DNA from 4 places in the Robertmurraya sp. FSL W8-0741 genome. Region 4 is predicted to be linked to each of the others. Evidence: riboswitches for the same ligand, from Rfam matches in the RefSeq annotation. Region 4 holds a riboswitch; each other region holds the start of a gene.
The links. A riboswitch is a leader RNA that binds a small molecule or an ion and turns the genes downstream of it on or off. The one in region 4 is predicted to bind cobalamin.
Positions count from the first base shown of each region.

Region 1: another riboswitch for cobalamin. It lies ahead of NST02_RS00255 (ABC transporter substrate-binding protein); the one in region 4 lies ahead of NST02_RS16885 (energy-coupling factor ABC transporter permease).
Region 2: another riboswitch for cobalamin. It lies ahead of NST02_RS23110 (methyl-accepting chemotaxis protein); the one in region 4 lies ahead of NST02_RS16885 (energy-coupling factor ABC transporter permease).
Region 3: another riboswitch for cobalamin. It lies ahead of NST02_RS17590 (ribonucleoside-diphosphate reductase subunit alpha); the one in region 4 lies ahead of NST02_RS16885 (energy-coupling factor ABC transporter permease).

Region 1 covers NZ_JBBOQG010000001.1:39,176-43,702, forward strand. The annotation lists gene NST02_RS00245 (adenosylcobinamide amidohydrolase) at 1-86, opposite strand, end outside; gene NST02_RS00250 (FecCD family ABC transporter permease) at 79-1,131, opposite strand; gene NST02_RS00255 (ABC transporter substrate-binding protein) at 1,156-2,133, opposite strand; cobalamin riboswitch at 2,279-2,460, opposite strand; gene sfsA (DNA/RNA nuclease SfsA) at 2,621-3,352, opposite strand; gene NST02_RS00265 (hypothetical protein) at 3,366-4,142, opposite strand.
Region 2 covers NZ_JBBOQG010000001.1:4,742,486-4,747,012, reverse strand. The annotation lists gene NST02_RS23120 (3D domain-containing protein) at 181-1,305, shown strand; adenosylcobalamin (AdoCbl) riboswitch at 1,502-1,652, shown strand; gene NST02_RS23115 (hypothetical protein) at 1,763-1,990, opposite strand; gene NST02_RS23110 (methyl-accepting chemotaxis protein) at 2,131-4,179, shown strand.
Region 3 covers NZ_JBBOQG010000001.1:3,635,983-3,640,509, forward strand. The annotation lists gene NST02_RS17580 (CvfB family protein) at 1-721, opposite strand, end outside; gene NST02_RS17585 (YajQ family cyclic di-GMP-binding protein) at 849-1,340, shown strand; cobalamin riboswitch at 1,428-1,606, shown strand; gene NST02_RS17590 (ribonucleoside-diphosphate reductase subunit alpha) at 1,767-4,046, shown strand; gene NST02_RS17595 (ribonucleotide-diphosphate reductase subunit beta) at 4,183-4,527, shown strand, end outside.
Region 4 covers NZ_JBBOQG010000001.1:3,489,731-3,494,257, forward strand. The annotation lists gene cbiQ (cobalt ECF transporter T component CbiQ) at 1-755, opposite strand, end outside; gene NST02_RS16880 (energy-coupling factor ABC transporter substrate-binding protein) at 742-1,050, opposite strand; gene NST02_RS16885 (energy-coupling factor ABC transporter permease) at 1,050-1,811, opposite strand; cobalamin riboswitch at 2,164-2,356, opposite strand; gene NST02_RS16890 (hypothetical protein) at 2,397-2,585, shown strand; gene NST02_RS16895 (peptidoglycan-binding domain-containing protein) at 2,797-3,192, opposite strand; partial or broken gene NST02_RS16900 (N-acetylmuramoyl-L-alanine amidase) at 3,241-3,780, opposite strand; gene NST02_RS16905 (NAD(P)H-dependent flavin oxidoreductase) at 4,352-4,527, shown strand, end outside.

The sequences.
Region 1 (4,527 bases), 3.5 Mb from region 4:
AGTTCCCCTTCTCCAACTTGAAATGAGACATTCTTCACTATCAGTTCTCTTGCATATCCACCTGAAAGCTGTTCAACCTTAAGCATCTGATCCACTTCTTTCTCCACTTCGTCTTTTCATCAAAATAATTCCGAAAGCTGGAGCGCCTATTAACGCGGTAATTACTCCGATCGGGAGTTCGATTGGAGAAATGATCGTTCGTGAGACCAAATCAGCCAATATGAGAAAACTGCTCCCTGTCAAGATTGATAGCGGGAGTAAATGGGTGTGGTCCGGTCCCCACAGCATTCTTGTTAAATGAGGAATCACAAGACCAACAAAACCAATCGTCCCCGAAACTGCTACCGCTGCACCAGTTAAAATAGAACCAGCAATTAAAATGACCATCTTCCTTCTCTGCACATTCACACCTAAATGCTGAGCGCGCTCTTCTCCAAAAGACATCGCATTGAGTTCTTTGCTGTTGGCAATAAGAATAATGGTGCCTAAAATAAAGAATGGGAGAATAATCTGTATATAACTCCAGCCTCTCATCGACACACTTCCAAGAAGCCAACCAATGATTTGTCGCAGTTCATCTCCTGTCAAAGCAATTAATAAGGAGATAAATGCCCCTAAAAAAGAACTGAATATAATTCCCGTTAAAATAATCGTCTCAACCTTCATCGCTCTATCAATTTTCCGAGCAAATCCCAATACTACAAATATCGTTAAAAAAGCAAAAAGGATACTGAGTAAAGGTAAAGTAAAAGCTCCTACAAACGGGAGCGAAAATTGAAAAAACAAAGTGAGAACAGCACCTACCGAAGCACCCGAAGAGACTCCTAATGTATAGGGATCGGCCAGTGGATTCCGCAAAAGACCTTGAAAGGCCGCCCCCGCAATTGCGAGTGCCGCCCCCACAAGTCCTGCCAAAATAACTCTTGGTAAACGAATACTTAATACGATATTCGTTTGCATCGGATCAATATGATCAATAGAAATAAAACGGAAAATTTCAGCACCGATGATCTGTACGATATTTCCAATCGGAACAGAAACTGTCCCGATTGAAATACCTAATAATATGGCAATAAGCAAGAAAGCGAGCGCAATTATATAAGCAAAAGCTCTTTGACCCATTCTTTTCATGGTTTTCTCTCCAAACTAAGCAGATCACTCAAATACTTCTGGGTAAATCGCTTTTGCCAGCTCCTCAAGGCCTTCTGCAAGCCTTGGACCAGAACGAGTTACAAGATCTGAATGCACATCATACACCTGCTTATTTTTCACCGCAGCTACATCCTGCCAACCCTCTCTTGAAAGCAATAAGTCAACGGCATTTTCTGTATAATATCCATAAGTTGTAATGATAACGTCCGGATTGCGTTCAATGACAGCTTCTTCGTCCAAATTCACCCAGCCTTCTAAATCCCCAGCACCGTTCTCAGCATGAATAAGGGTGAGCATCTCATCCATAAAAGTATTCTTACCGACAACAAAAATGTCTGGAGCAGGGCTAACTTCAACAATAACTGATTTTGGTTCGGAGATCTCAGCAGCTTTTTCCTCTATTTCTGCAATCTTCGTTTTCATGTTATTGACAATCTCTTCCGCTTTCTCTTGTTCACCTGTAGCAGTTCCAATCATTTCAATCGACTCATATATTTCATTAATCGTCGCTGCATCATTTACAACAAGCACTGTAATGCCTGCATCTCGTAATTGCTGCAAACCTTCCGTCGAATTATGAGCATTTGATGCGTGGGCCAAGACTAAATTCGGGGCAAGAGAAATAATCTTCTCAACATTCATTTCCATACCGCCGATTATTTCCTTTTCAAATACTTCTTCAGGAAAATTATCATGCTCAGAAACCCCGACAATTTCGTTTCCAAGACCAAGAGCAAAGGCAATTTCCGTATTGCTTGGAATTAACGATACGATTTTTTCCGGCTTCGACTCAATTACAACCTCTTCACCAATCGCATCGGTAATCGTTACAGGAAACGCTTCTTCATTGGCGTTTTCCGTACTTCCCTCAGTTTCCTCGACCGCATTGTTTTCTTCGGCGGGTTTTTCGGACTGTCCGCAACCTGCTAAAATTCCTATTGATAACATGAGTAGCAATAAAATTGAGTACCATTTCTTCATCTGTTTTTCCTCCAAAATTAAGTAGTCTGTTGTGCGTGCCAATGGATCGCATAAAAAAACATCTCCATTATAAAGAAATGGAGATGTTGGATTTGCAGCATTGGTGACAAATAGCTTCCAAACACCTCCCTATCCTCGTAGGTTTATGGTGCAGTCGAAATAGGCAGGTCTCCTGGCTCATGGTCATAGCAAGTCTGCTCCTTCCCATACCGATGTACAGTGGTATTTGCAGCATGCTCCCATTAACAGTGGCGGGACCGCGTTGGATTTTCACCAACTTCCCTTTTAAGTCTAAGAGAAAAATGCACTTTTCACATCTGGAGTCAAAATTGACATCTGAGTAAGCTTTATTTCCCTTAAAGACACCTATTACTGTAAACGAGGTATTTTCAATCTTGTTCTATGAAAATACACTCAGAGAGTATGAAATTTTCCGTTGCTTAAATTATACACTATTTTGCTTCAAGAAAAGTTAACAAATTGCGAACTATTCCAACTTAACCGGAATAGCACTCCCTAATCCAATCCCAGTAACAGTAATGTGACAGCAGCGTGCATAAAGCTTCACTCCAGCAGACTTCGCTTCGTTCAAAGCTTGAGCAAATTTAGGATCGATATGTTTCGCAGCAGTCACATAAGAAAGATCGTCGCGCTGAACGATAAAGAGGATTGCCGTTTCATAATATTTAGAAAGCTGTGCAAGCTCGCGCACATGCTTCGTCCCTCTTGCAGTGACGGCATCTGGAAACATTCCTTTCTCCCCTTCTGCTAATGTTACACTTTTAACCTCTAAAAGAAGCTCTTGTCCTTCTTTATTTTCTAGCAAGAAATCCCAGCGAGAATTACCCAGCTTATACTCCGATTTTTTATAAAACCAGCCGGCAAACTCATTTAATACTCCCGCTTTAAGCGCATTCTCAACAAGCTTGTTCGGGAGAGCGGTATGAATGGAAACAAAACTTGTATTCGTTTCATTTTCACATAGCATAGCTGTCCACTTCGTTTTTCTCGCGGGGTTATCATGATCCATAAGCCACACCGTTTTCCCCGGCAGCAAAAGTTCCTTTAACCTTCCAGGGTCAGCCAAGTGAACCACGGCCAGTTCGCCTTTTTCAGGCAATTGACAGTGGAGAATAAACCGATTCGCTCTTTCAATAAACGTTGCTTTTGTCAGCGCTCTAGGGAATGGCAGCCATAACCTCTCTTTTTCCTCATTCATTCCTCAGCGCCTCCTAGCTTGCGTACATTTTCCACTCACGTGTTTTTTTATCAAATACAAGCTTTGCATCCGGCTTTCCTTTTGCCATTTTCTCGTACTCCTCGTACATATCATCCATGTTATCAAAATCACCGAGCACCCAGATAGGAATCTCTATCACCGTTCTTGTTTGTACATTATCGTGAATAGAGATCAGAATCCCTTCTTTCATCATAATCTTCATATTCAGGATTAACTCCATATGAATCGGGGGAAATGGCCTTTTCTTTTTAATGCCAAGGAGGTTTTTGGCAAGTTTACTATCGGTCATTTTCGCTGCTAACACTTCTCCAAGCATGTGGTAGAAATCTTTCATATTTCGATAATAGACTTTATTCCACCAACCATCATCGTGAGCTAAATAAACAAAGCGATTGCGCAATTGCTGATAAAAAGGAGTTCGCAAAGCATCCTTCATATGACCAAGGAACAGAAGCTCCGCCAATTCCTGACCCGACAATTCGTTCAGTGCATCTTCTTCCTCAAAATCAACCCAACAGAAGTCTCCATACCCGTAGACGTCATCCTTTATAAGCTTCTCCATTTGCTCAAGAGGAACGTATTCTAATAACGTATGTAGATTGAATTCTCCGTCATCAAAATGATGCTTTAAAAGGAGGACATTGTTCATGAAGTCTTTAAGCGAGCGGGCAAACTCTTCAAATTCTATCCCATACGATAGGACGTAATGCTTTGTTTCATTCAAATGAACATATACAAGTTCCCGTTGATTGCCGTTATGTTTTTTCAAAAGAATAACCTCCGAACCTTTTGATAAGACTGATGATTGATGCACGAAACAGACAATGAAGTCCTGTTTATATGGTTTAGAATTATATAACTAGATTTTAACAAACTTTTCGGATAAAATCTTATTTTATCCACATAATTCTCATTTAGTGAAAATATTCCCTTTTCATTCTTATCATTAAAAAATTGTCCGAATGAAGGTTTTAAGTGTTTAATTAGTGGTACAACTAATAACACAGCCGCTTTACATGTTTGTTTTTAATGGATATATGTGCTTTTAATTGAACTCGACTTGACAGATACCCTGTAAGTTTGCACGAAAGTAGGAGAGAGACCCCTTTTGTTAAATCATAAAAGCAAAGCATTACCTTCTATATAAATTTCCA
Region 2 (4,527 bases), 1.3 Mb from region 4:
TATTTAAATGGTGCCTCGCGAAAATGGTATGAATTTTTGCGGGGCTTTTTTTGCAAGAATAAGTGTCGTAAACATTCAAATTTAATATTTGCAACGATTTGTATCGCTATTTTAATATAATTGTAATCAAAATACCCCTGCTCCTATGTTATAAATAATGTATTAGGAAGGGGTTGTCTTATGCATTCCTTAAAAAGGGGAGCCATCGCTCTAACAAGTGTAGTTTTATTTTCAACAAGTATTGTGGCAAATGCAGAAACAAGTCAAGGAATGATCACTTCTAGTCAAAACAAACTTCAGCAAAATGCTGAAAAGATAAATGAAAAAAAAGTTGAAAAGCAGGAAATAGCGGCTGAACTGCAAAATGTTCAAAAAGAGTTGAAAGCCATCGAGACGGAAATCGTAAAGACGACTGAAACGATCAATGCTCTTGAAGAAAAAATAAATAAAACGAAACAAATAATTGAAGATAAAAAAGAAGAAATCATTGTGCTTCAGGATAAGGTACATACCCGTAAAGAAGTAATGGAAGATCGGCTGGTTTCTTTGCAGCATAATGATCAGGTGAATGCGATTGTAGCCATTCTACTCAATGCTGAGAGTATTACTGATTTATTTGAACGGGTGTCAGCAGTTACGACGATCCTGGGAGCGGATAAAGATTTGCTAGAACAACAGAGAGCGGATCTTGCAAAGATTGAAGAAGAAAAAATAGCGATTGATCAACAAGAAGAAAACTTGGAAAAACAATATACCGAATTAGCTGCTAATCAAGCAACCTTGGATAACAGTTTGCAGAAAAGACAACAAGAATTGGCTGCTGTTCAAGCAAAATATGATGCGGTGAATAATGAGATCCATCTCGCGGAAAAAGAGAAGGAACTTTTTCAAAAACAATTAACTCAAGCTCAAAACAAGTTAAAACAAGAACGTCAAAATGCAGTTAAGACAGCTAATGTCGTTAATCAAAATAAAACACAGGCTAAAAGTAGGGCATCAAAGGAAAATAGCACCGTTAAAAATACCATGTATGTCACCGCTACTGCCTATAGTCATGAAAGTTCAAAAACAGGATTAACGTATATGGGTTATAATATTAGAAAAAATCCAAATATGAAATTGATCGCTGTAGACCCTTCTGTTATTCCACTCGGTTCCAAAGTATGGGTGGAAGGCTATGGTGAAGCGATCGCAGGTGATACGGGAGGTGCTATTAAGGGTCATAAAATTGACGTATTAATGCCAAACGATGCTCAAGCAATAAGATGGGGACGAAAAGTAGTTAAAATTTCTATATTAAATTAGTAACGACGAGGGCGCTTTAAGAAAAAGCGCCCTCGTCGTTTAGTTTATATGACTGTTTGATTAACTGTTCATTTTTCAACCAGGAGCGGCAATGATGTATGGGTGTAAATGGAGGAGGAAAAAACTTATGAATGATTTGCGAAAAACGGATCATTATAGATGAATTTTATGGATGAATTTGTTAGTATAAAAATATAAACAAAAATATAACGGTTTCAGGTAAAGGAAGTTGGTGAAAGTCCAACACGGTCCCGCCACTGTGAAAGGTTTAGCCTTAAGTCAGGTCATTTATCTGAAGATCGTGTAGAAAAAACAAAATGATCTCGAGGTAGGATCTTTTTGTTAACGGCGTAGTGAAAAGAACCTCACTATGCCTTTTTGTTTAAAATCACAATGTTGTGGTTTGTATGAAGTGAAGATGCTTCCAGCTGTCAAATTATTGACAGAAAAAGGGCCCTTATTGTAAAGTTGAGTTAGGCACAATGGCGTGTAAACAAAGCAAAGAAGCTTTATGGAAAGAAATTCTTTCTATTAAAGCTTCTTTTTTTTTATTTTCACGCAATTGCAAATTATCATTTACCTTTAGTTGCAGACTAAAAGGCATAGGTCTATTTGCCTGTTTAATAGATGGTAAATTTAGACCGAAATAGTGCATAGGGGGCCAAACTATTAAACCGTCTATCACAATTGGAGAACTCAAAGTTCAGCCGAAAAGAAGGTGGTAATATAAGGGGATTGGCAAACCTAATGAAAACTCCATGATTTAAGTTAGAAAGAAACATCGATTAAAGAAGATGAAATGACTTTTAGAAAGTGGGGAAAATAGTGAAATTCAAAAGTGTGAAAATGCGTACTCTATCATTAATTCTGCCGTTATTATTACTCATATTAGGGGCAATAATTGTTTTTTCTTATATCAGTTCAAAAAATATACTGGAGCAGCAAATTGAAGAGCGCATGAATAATCAACTGGAGAGTATTACAGAGACAATTGGCAAAAGCTTGGTAGCACATAGTAAAATACCAGAGTTAATCGCGAGACAAGTTGAAATATCCCCAAAGGATTACTCTTTAAGCACCTATGAAGAAATGTTATTAAATGCTATTCCGTCAAATGATTCAACGTTCGGTGGTGGAATATTCTTTGAGCCGTTCAAATATAAAAATGACGTTGAGTATTTCTCAGCATTTGCTTATTGGGACGAGGGTTCTATAAAAACAACTCAGGAGTACAGTGATTCAGCGTTCAATTATACGGCGCAGGATTGGTACACGATTGTCAAGGAGACTGATCAAAGTGTTGTATTTACAAGTCCCTATTTGGATACGAATGTTGATGTATCAATGGTTACAGCAAGTGCTCCATTTTATGATGATCAGGATAACTTCATGGGAGTCGCAACAGGCGACATTGATTTAAGTGAAATCCAAAAAATGATTCGTGATACGAAAGTAGAGGAAACCGGTTACTCCTTTTTAATAGATAAGAATGGGACATATATAGCAGATCTTGAAGCTGAAAAGGCAATGCAAGTAAACATACAAGACGATCCGAACACAGCGCTTGCAAAATTAGGAAATCAAATAGTTGAGAACGACGATGGAATTCTCCATTTTCAAGATCAGACAGGAGATTATTCACTGTTTTTTAAAAAAGAACCGCTTACAGATTGGACAATCGGCCTTGTCGTTCCAGATAAAGAATTATACGCTTCTTTGACATCATTATTTAGAAATCTAATGATTGTAAGTTTAATAGGAGTAGCGTTCGTAGTTGTCATTATTCTGTTTTATAGTAGATGGATCGTAAAAAATATAAACGATGTAAACGGAATGGCCGAAAAAATTGCAGATGGAGATTTGAGTTATACATTAACGACGAATAGTCAGGATGAGTTTGGTCAAATGGCAGCGCATTTAAATCGAATGAAAGATAATTTGGCAGAAATTATTCAAAAAGTTAGTTTACAGTCCCAGCAGGTTGCTGCTACTTCTGAACAGTTATCCGCCAGCGCTGAGGAGTCAAGCAAAGCTACTGAGCAAATTACGTTGGCTGTTCAGGATGTAGCAACGGGATCTGAACAACAAGTTGAAAATACAACGATTTCAACCAATCGGGCGAATGAAATATCAAATGTCATTGAGGAGGCCCTGGATGCAACTGCCACAATTACGAAATTAATAACGGAAACAAATAAAAAGGCGAATGCGGGGAGTGAGGTGGTCGCCAATACATTAAAACAAATCGACTTTGTTCATCAAGCGACCACTGAAACAGCAAGCAGTGTAGATAGATTGGGAGAAAAATCAAACCAGGTAACTCAAATCGTTGATATGATTTCAAATATTGCGGAGCAAACCAATTTACTGGCGTTAAATGCTTCAATTGAAGCAGCAAGAGCTGGTGAACATGGACAAGGTTTTTCAGTGGTTGCAAATGAAGTGAAAAAACTAGCCGAGCAATCGAGTGATGCAACGAAAGAGATTTTTAACATTATACAAGAAATAAAAAATGAGACAGAAAGAACCGTCTCCGCTATGAATGATAATAAACAATCCGTTCAGGATAGCATAGAACTTGTTTATAAAACAGGGGACACTTTTAAAGAAATTGTTCAAATGATCGTGAATGTTGTTAATAATTCAGAGGAAGTTTCAGCGATTTTGAATGAAGTCCAAGCGAGCACTCAAAATATGGTTCCTGAGATTAAAGCTGTATCAGATATTGCCAAACAATCAGCGGAAAATATTCAGAATGTAGCGGCAGCATCGGAAGAGCAGAACGCTTCAATGGAGGATATCACCGCTTCCGCCTCGGTATTAAGCAGCATGGCCCAAGAATTACAAGAAGCGATAAGCAAATTCCGAGTATAATGTTAAAGCGACAAGCTTCTTAAAACAACAATGATAACATACATGCAGATGGAATCGTTACGAATTTGTGATAAGCTTTGACAAAAATAAATCTTAGTAGTAATCTTGAACTGAACACAATGACGTGTAGAAAAAAGCAGAGAAGCTTTATAGATAAGATGAGTTCATCTTTCTGTAAGGCTTCTCTTTTTTTGTTTGGCTTTGTTATATGTTGGTGTTGCTCTTTACTCATAATGAAAGTCGTGTGAAGCTTTGGTTCCCAGAACATGAGCCCAAAATCGCTCTACTTACAATATCGTTTAACAAGTTTAGAAAAGAAGGTTTACTTTCCATTATTGTATTTACCTC
Region 3 (4,527 bases), 150 kb from region 4:
GCATCGCACCATTCCTAGACTGCAAATAAGAGTAAATTTTCTCTGCATCTGCCCCTAATGCTTCTTGTTTCCGTGGAGTTAACGAAACATTGATCGTTCCATCCTCTTTTACATCTATAATCCTGCCCTCAACTTTTTCACCGAGTCGCGGTTCAGCTAGACGCTGTGACTCGTGAATAAAGCCTTTAAAGCCTTCAGCAGTAAAAATCCAGCTTCCCACCTTTGCCGTACGATAAATATGCCCTTGAATATTTTTGTTAAAATCAGCACGGGTTGCCTTGACTCTCTTTTCATCAATGACAGGATCCGTTGCAAGCTTCACATAAATCCGATTATTTCGATTGACCCGCAATGTGATATAAAGCAAATCTCCGACCGCTGGCCAAACGGACTTCTTCGTTGGTAAATCCTCTTCCCCTAAAAGCATATCCTTATTGATGCCAATATCTAAAAATACACCGAGTCCCGGCTTTGTATCACTAACCTTTGCCCAGCCATACTCGCCCACTTTGATTTTCGGAATCGTTGATGTTGCTGAGGCTCGCCCATGGGAATCAGCATACAAGAAAACCTCTACTTCATCGCCCTCTTTTAATTCAAGCTCCGTATCATTTTCATGCATCAGAATATCTTCTTCTCCGTCCGTTAAAAAGTAGCCAAACTGGGCATACCTTGCAACAGTTAAAGTTAATACCTGCCCTACATAATCATTTAAAGCCATTGTCACACACTCCTCTATTTTACACTTCATGCGAAAGTAGTCTTTCCGAAAGTTGTTTGAACTGCTATATTTTACTATAATGGTGCCTAGAAGGGAAATTATACATGTATTTAAAGGAGGGCTCATTATGGCAAAAGATAGCTCATTTGATATTGTATCAAAAGTAGATTTTTCCGAAGTGACGAACGCAATTAATATAACGATGAAAGAAATCTCCACACGTTATGATTTTAAAGGAAGTAAGAGTAAAGTAACCCTTGATAATGAAGAACTTGTCCTTGTATCAGATGATGAATACAAGCTCGAACAATTAAAGGATGTTCTCCTCAGTAAAATGATTAAAAGAGGCATTCCCATTAAGAATCTTGATTATGGCAAAATTGAAGGTGCTTCTGGAGGAACTGTAAGACAACGGGCAAAGCTTGTGCAAGGAATCGATAAAGAAAACGCCAAAAAAATTAATACTTTAATCAAAAATAGCGGTTTAAAGGTTAAAAGCCAGGTGCAGGATGATCAAGTCCGAGTTACAGCGAAAAGCCGCGACGACTTGCAGGCAATAATTGCCGCAATAAAAGAAGCCGATTTATCAATCGATGTTCAATTCGTAAATTATCGCTAAAACGGTTGTCATTTTAAAATAGATCACTTATAATAAAACAAACTTACATATATAGTAAGGGTAACAACCATATACCACAATATATAGTATACAACCGATAAATTAGGTGTCTGTAATAGACTTAATAGGGAATCTGGTGAGAATCCAGAACTGTACCCGCAACTGTAAGTGTGACGAAATAGGGAACGCCACTATCATCTCGATGGGAAGGCCCTAAAGTAGGATGAAGCACAAGTCAGGAGACCTGCCTTTTTTATACGTCATTATCTTCTTCGGGAGTTGGGAAGGTAAAACGAAGGTGTTTAAGCAAAAAAGGCTTGTTCCTTTTCTACTAAATATCAGCGTTTTAACCCATCTTCATTTTTGAAGGTGGGTTTTTTAGTTACCTTTCTCTCTTCCGAAAAATTAAGGGAGAGATTTTGAACAATGAGTACACTCGCAACCAAAAATGAAAGGGTTCTTGAAGCCCTGAAGAACACGGCAAAAAAATATAACTTAAATGTTACGGAAATAGAGCAACAACTGCTTACAACAGATGAACGTACTTCCAAGCAAACGGTTCTCCAATATGCATTAAATCACGTCGATATGATCGAACCAAACTGGACTTTTCTTGCTGCACATATGCTCCTGCTTGAGCTTTACGAAAAAGCGGCAACCTCTCGCAAGTATGAACCAAGGCAAAAATATGGCGATTTCTTTCACCTCATTCAATACTTAAGCGACATCGGGATTTACTCAAACGATCTTCTTCAAGCCTACAGCAAGGAGGAAATTGAACAATTGGGCCAAGAAATTGACCCAAATAAAGATACCCTTTTTACATATATGGGATTATTTCTTTTAGCCGATCGTTATTTAGCAAAGGACTATCATCAAAATGTATATGAACTTCCACAGGAACGGTTCATGATCATCGCCATGACCTTAATGAAAGATGAAGCAAGGCAAAAGCGATTGTCGTATGTGAAAGAAGCGTATTGGGCCTTAAGCAACTTGTATATGACCGTTGCTACACCGACTCTAGCAAATGCCGGTAAGAGCTATGGTCAGCTATCCTCCTGTTTTATTGACACAGTGGACGACTCATTAGACGGCATTTACTTAAACAACTGGGATATTGCGCGATTGAGTAAGGATGGAGGCGGCATCGGAATTTACTATGGAAAAGTAAGGGCGCTAGGCTCGGATATTAAAAAGTTTAAAGGAAATTCTTCAGGGGTTGTCCCTTGGATTCGCTTAATTAATGACACTGCTGTAAGCGTCGATCAGCTTGGTCAACGGCAAGGTGCTGTCGCCATTTATTTAGATATTTTTCATAAAGATATTATGAATGGCTTTTTAGATTTAAAAACGAATAATGGCGACGAGCGAAGAAAAGCGCACGATATTTTTACAGGCGTATCCATTCCTGACCTTTTTATGAAAAAGATCGAAGAGGTCGATGAAAATGGAAAAAGTATCGGGGAATGGCATACCTTCTGTCCTCATCAAGTAAAACAAATAATGGGCTGGAAAGATGAAAACGGAAATCCACTTGGTTTAGAGGATTTTTACGACGAAACAGATGAAAAGTTTTTCACACAAAAATATGAGGAGGCTGTCAACCATCCACTTCTTCCCCGAAAATCATACCGGGCAATGGATATTATGGTTCGTATCATGGTTGCTCAGCTGGAAACAGGAACGCCTTACATGTTTTATCGCGATGAAGTTAATCGGCAAAACCCGAATAAGCATGTGCTTGGACGCGGTCGTACAGCGATATTTTGCAGCAATCTGTGCACGGAGATTAGTCAGAACATGTCAGCAACTACGATTCAAAGCGAATTTACAGATGCAGATGGAAATATCGTGATAATTAGAAAGCCCGGGGACTTTGTCGTTTGCAACCTCTCATCCATCCATTTACCAAACGCGATCAGAGCGAATGTTTTAGAACGATTAATTGCCATTCAAATGAGAATGCTAGACAACGTGATTGATATAAATGATATTTCTGTCCATCAAGCTAAAGCAACGAACGAGAAATATCGCGCTGTCGGACTTGGAACATTTGGCTGGCATCATCTCCTTGCCTTAAAAGGAATCGAGTGGGAATCAGTTCAAGCTGTTCATTATGCCGATGAAGTCTATGAAGACATCGCTTTTTACACGATTAAAGCTTCGATGGAATTAGCGAAAGAAAAAGGGGCGTATTCCTTATTTAAAGGGTCTGAATGGGAATCGGGAGACTATTTTCAACGCAAAGGATATACATCGTCTAGATGGGTCAATCTGCAGGAAAACATTCTAGCATTTGGGGTAAGAAATGGCTGGATGATGGCAGTTGCTCCTAATTCTTCCACAGCGAAAATCGGTGGCTCAACAGACGGTATCGATCCGCTCTATGCTCTTGAATACGCAGAGGAAAAGAAAAACTTTAAATTTAAGGTGACAGCGCCAGATATAAATCATCAAACTTATTATTACTATCGTAAAGTCCGGCATGAACTTGATCAAAAATGGAGCATTAAGCAAAACGCTGCTAGACAGCGCCATATCGATCAAGCCATTAGCTTCAATCTTTATGTGCGCCATGATATTAAAGCAAAGGAGCTGCTTGAGCTTCACCTAGAAGCGTGGAAGTCCGGCATGAAAACAACCTATTATGTTCGCAGCACCTCACAAACTGAAATTGAAGAATGTGAAGCATGCCATAGTTAATAAGAACAGCATAAGGCACCATTATAACATCTCGCCACATTAATGATGAAATCCCGAGTTTCAGACTTAATGGATGCCTTGTGCTGACAGAATCGAAACTTCAACAGTTAACTGCTAAAGAAGGGAGCCCTCTTTCATGACTGGCACTTTAAAAAAAATTAAATTATTAAATCCCGAATTTCCTAATAAAGCAACAGGCGTTATTAACGGAAAAGCATCCGGAATTCTTAACTGGAATGATATCGCCTACCCGCAAATGTACCGCATGTATCAAACACTGCTAGCAAATTTTTGGAAAGCGCAAGAAATAAATATGCAAGATGATATTAAGCAATGGGATCATTTAAGCTCCATTGAAAAGGACGTGTTTTTACGGGTCAACACGCAGTTGGCATCCTTAGATAGTCTGCAAACGCCAACGATGACACAAGTTATGGATTATGTAACCGATCCCAGCTTTAAAGCCATTTTTGCTGTCATA
Region 4 (4,527 bases):
GTGAGAAAAACTGTGCAACCAATCGTAAGCCAATTTCTTTTGTTAAACGATTGTTGTATTTCAACTTGTAAAAATTGCCCACTATTATTTCCTCGGGAATCACTGGCTTTTTGTACATCTTGTGCTGTTTTAAGCGATTTAACAAATATACTGATGATAAGCTGTGCCAAAGAATAAAAGCTCTGTTTTATCCGAAAATATCCGAGTCTGCTTGTTTGTGCAATGCGAATTTCATTCATATTTTCAAGCAAAACGAAAATAAATCGGTACGTCACAACGAAAAGTTCAATAAATAATGAAGGCAGGCGCATTTTCTGCAATAACCAAATGATTTGTTGCATCGGAGTGGTCAGGATTAAAAAATACATGCAACTTACCCCAGCCATTACGGACAAAAAAAGCTCCAAAACTTGCTCAGCATTGTCGACACTGATATAAATTCTCCAATTTGCGATCTCTATTTGAAAAAGAATGTTTAATATTTCCGTGCTCACTGGTGCCACGGAGAAAAGAATGAATAAAACGCTTGTACATAAAAAGAAAGAGGGCAATAGCAGTAATTTTATATAATACAACAGTGGAATCTTTGCCCCTTTAACAATAACAATACTCATGAACACAAAGATGAAAATGGCACTAGCAGCGTTTTTTAATAATAAAGAGAAGAAGAGAAGGGAAGCAGCAAAGATTCCTTTCTCTAATGGATGAACATTTCTAAATGCATTGCAATACGCCATTTGGTCAATTGGCAACATCTTTTTTATTCACATTCTCCTTATATGAGAAACTCTTTCTTGCTTTTGAGTAGCCGAATATATAGCCAATAATTAATGCACCGATAACCGCTTGCAAGGCAAATAGCAAACTTTCCGTTTCCCCGCCAGGCGGCTCCCAAATTGAGTCAAACCATGGCTCATAGTCAGGAGCAATCTCAACGATTTGTTCCTCAGCTTCTCCATCGGCTCCCGCAAACTCAGAATCATTGACGATATAAAGAGGAATAATCGCTAACAGAACGACAATTAGAAAAAGGAACGCATTCTTCATCATCATCGAGCCTCCTTATGCAAAACATTCAACAGCTTTAATTCATCAGTATTATATTTTCTAATCAAGTTCATCACAATGACAGTTAATAATCCTTCACTAATTGCAAGCGGAATTTGCGTAAGAGCAAAAATACTCGCAAACTTGCTGAAAGAAGCAGCTATTCCTCCAATCTCACTCGGAAAAGCTAGAGCTAGCTGCAAAGAGGTAATAACGTAGGTTCCCAAATCAGCAAACATTGCTGCCAAAAAGACGATAATAGAAAAAGACCATTTCCATTTTGTACCCAGCTTATAGATCGCAAAGGCAATAAGCGGACCCACAACAGCCATTGAAAAGGCATTGGCTCCTAATGTCGTTAGGCCGCCGTGTGCAAGCAATAACGCCTGAAAGAGTAGCACAATCGTTCCAAGCACACTCATTACTAATGGGCCGAAAAGGATGGTTCCTAACCCCACCCCGGTTGGATGAGAACTACTACCGGTTACTGAAGGAATTTTTAAAGCAGATAAGACAAAGGCAAAAGCACCTGCTAAGCCTAACATCATTTTCACTTCAGGATTCTCTTTTACGATTTTCTGAATTGATCTCATTCCAAAAATGAGAAACGGAATGGTAACAATCCACCAAAAAACAGCCCACCCCACCGGAAGGAAACCTTCCATAATATGCATGGCATAAGCCGGACGAGAAGAATTGAACCAAAAATAACTTACAAAAAATAAAATGACTGCTGCTGGCACAAAAATAGATTGTTTCTTCATCATAGATCCTCCTTTTCAAATGGCAGAACAAAAGTGCAAGGACACATCTTCAAAACCATTTCAATTCGAATGATTCCTGCGAAGATTAGTCAGCGAAGCTTTCCTTCATGCTGATCGCCATTCAAACGACTAAAAATGTTAATTTTACTTATCGTTTGCTGCTCTTGGACCGCAGATACACGGATTACTAGCAAGACCCTCAGCGATTAGGTTGTATATTTCCTGATGCAAAAAAGGCATTCAAACCATAGGTTCGAATGCCCAGAATATATTTGTATATGTTTCCAATAAACTTGCAAACATATGAAACTACCGTATTCTTGCAAACACCTCCCTATTATCCCGTAGGTTTCGTTGTGTTCATTGATTAGGCAGGTCTCCTGACTTATCTTCAACACTTCCTGCGCCTTCCCTTCTCCGTTAAGAAAGTGGCATTAAAGCAGGTCGCTTCGAATTACAGTGGCGGGTACCGTGACGGATTTTCACCGAACTTCCCTCTTAAATTGGATAACGATGTATCCAATACCTATCAATGGAAACTATTAAATTACATTCAGTATAAAATTCTATCAGGGGGTTGTCTAGGTGCAATCAGCCATAATTTGTGACAAAAAATCAAGAATAAATAAAACCAATAAAATATTATTTCTCCTTTTTGACAATCGCTCTCACGAAAATTCTCATGGACTAAAAAGACATGAAAAACGCGCCCTTTCGGTTTCCCATTTATTAAATCCCACTATGAAAGATAGTTTGCAGTTATTTCTAACTTAATACAAGGGTTTGTTAAATGTCGGTGTTGATTTCTGGCTAATGTTCTCTTTGATTTCATAAAATCAGAGAGAACCTTTCAGCAAAACTGAAAGACGTGTAAAACTAAGGTTTCACACAAAATGAACCAAAAGTCGTTTTATCTACTTTATTATCTAATAAAGCCTAAATAAATGAGTAAAAACCTCCCATGAATCAGGGAGGTCTCTGACCTTTATGAGAGCAGTTTTTCAAACGTGTTCTTTCCAACAATTCCATCTTGCGATAACTTCCGATCCTTTTGAAAAGCCTTTACAGCGAACCCAGTGTTATCGCCAAAAACCCCATCAAATCCTTGTGGGCTATAACCTAAGCAATAGAGCAACCCTTGAATGATAAAAACGATGTTTCCTCTTGCGCCTTTACCAACTGAACGAATAGCAGCTTTTGTTTTTGAACCCCAAACTCCATCAACAACTAAACGAGCGTTGTATTGTTTATTAAGTTCCGTTTGCAGCGCCTTAATAGCTGCGGTCTTTGTCTTTTCCCCATAGATTCCATCAACAACTAAACTAGTTTTATATTTTTCATTTAACCACTGCTGAAAAACGGAGACTGGTTTGCTGACAATCCCTGATGGTCTTGTTACAGGTTTTGGTGTTGAAACAGGCTGCGTCCCGCTCTTTTGTTTGAGCGCAAACGCTTTAACCAATCCGGCCACATGCCCCGTGGCAACCTTATTCAAGAAAGCAGTTGTTTTTAATTTATTTGCATCATCCGCATGATCAATAAATCCATTTTCCGTTAAGATTGCCGGCATATTCGTTTCTCTTAAAACCGCAAAATTAGCTCGTTTTTTTCCCCTGTCGCGTAATCCTAGTTGACTTAAGATTGCCGGATGAATCACATTTTGATAAGATAGTGTGGCACTGCTCGGGCTGTTATAAATAAACGTCTCAAAGCCTGTGCCTCCTCCACTGTTAATATGAATGGACAAGAAGTAATTGGCTCCCCACGAATTAGCTAATCGTGCACGTTCAGATAGTGATACAAATATATCGTTAACCCGACTTAATCTTACTTCCGTATTTTCATAATTGAGGAGTAAATTGCGTATTTTTAATGCAATGGCTAAAGTCAAATCCTTTTCTCTTAATCCGTTACCGACAGCACCTGAATCCGACCCACCATGTCCAGGATCTATAAAAAATTTAACCATATTCATCACCTCTGATGCCATTGTATGCACCATCATCTCTTCTGAACAATCGTGTTATTTTTTACCAATTTCACTTTTCAAAAGCAATGGTACGATAGTAAACGAATATTCAGTGTCCTTCGCTTATGGTCAGGAGAATTTTCATTCCCTCTTAATTTATTAGGCGGTTACGCAAAATCACTGCGCCAATTTTTTCCTAAGCAGAGCTAATTTGGCTAAATAACCGATTTTGTCAAATTTTTCATCATTAAAAGGCAATAAAATATAACAGATCCTGAAGTCGATTATTTTTTAATGTAGCTTCTCTTCCTTACATCGCCGTTTAAGCAAAAGGATGCCGTTCACCCACCAAGCTTTCTTCATTGCTTTAAACAACGCCTTCAACTAATCATTGCTGGACCTGCAATCTTACCAACAATCCAAATAGGAAAGAATATATTTGAACATTTTGTGAAATCTCAATAATTATCATCTACTTTTAAGACCAGGCATTATATTTGTCACTATTCAATTAGCGATAACCATTGAATAATAAAGAGAAATAAAAATACCTGAGAAATGGGGTTTTCCTATGAATTTTCCACAATTAAAAATCGGGCATATGGCTCCTAAATTTCCAATCCTTCAAGGTGGTATGGGGGTAGGCATTTCGTTAAGTGGTTTAGCATCAGCTGTTGCAAACGCTGGAGGAATTGGTATTATTTCTGGAACGGGCATTACGATCGAGGAATTGAAGCTACATATAAG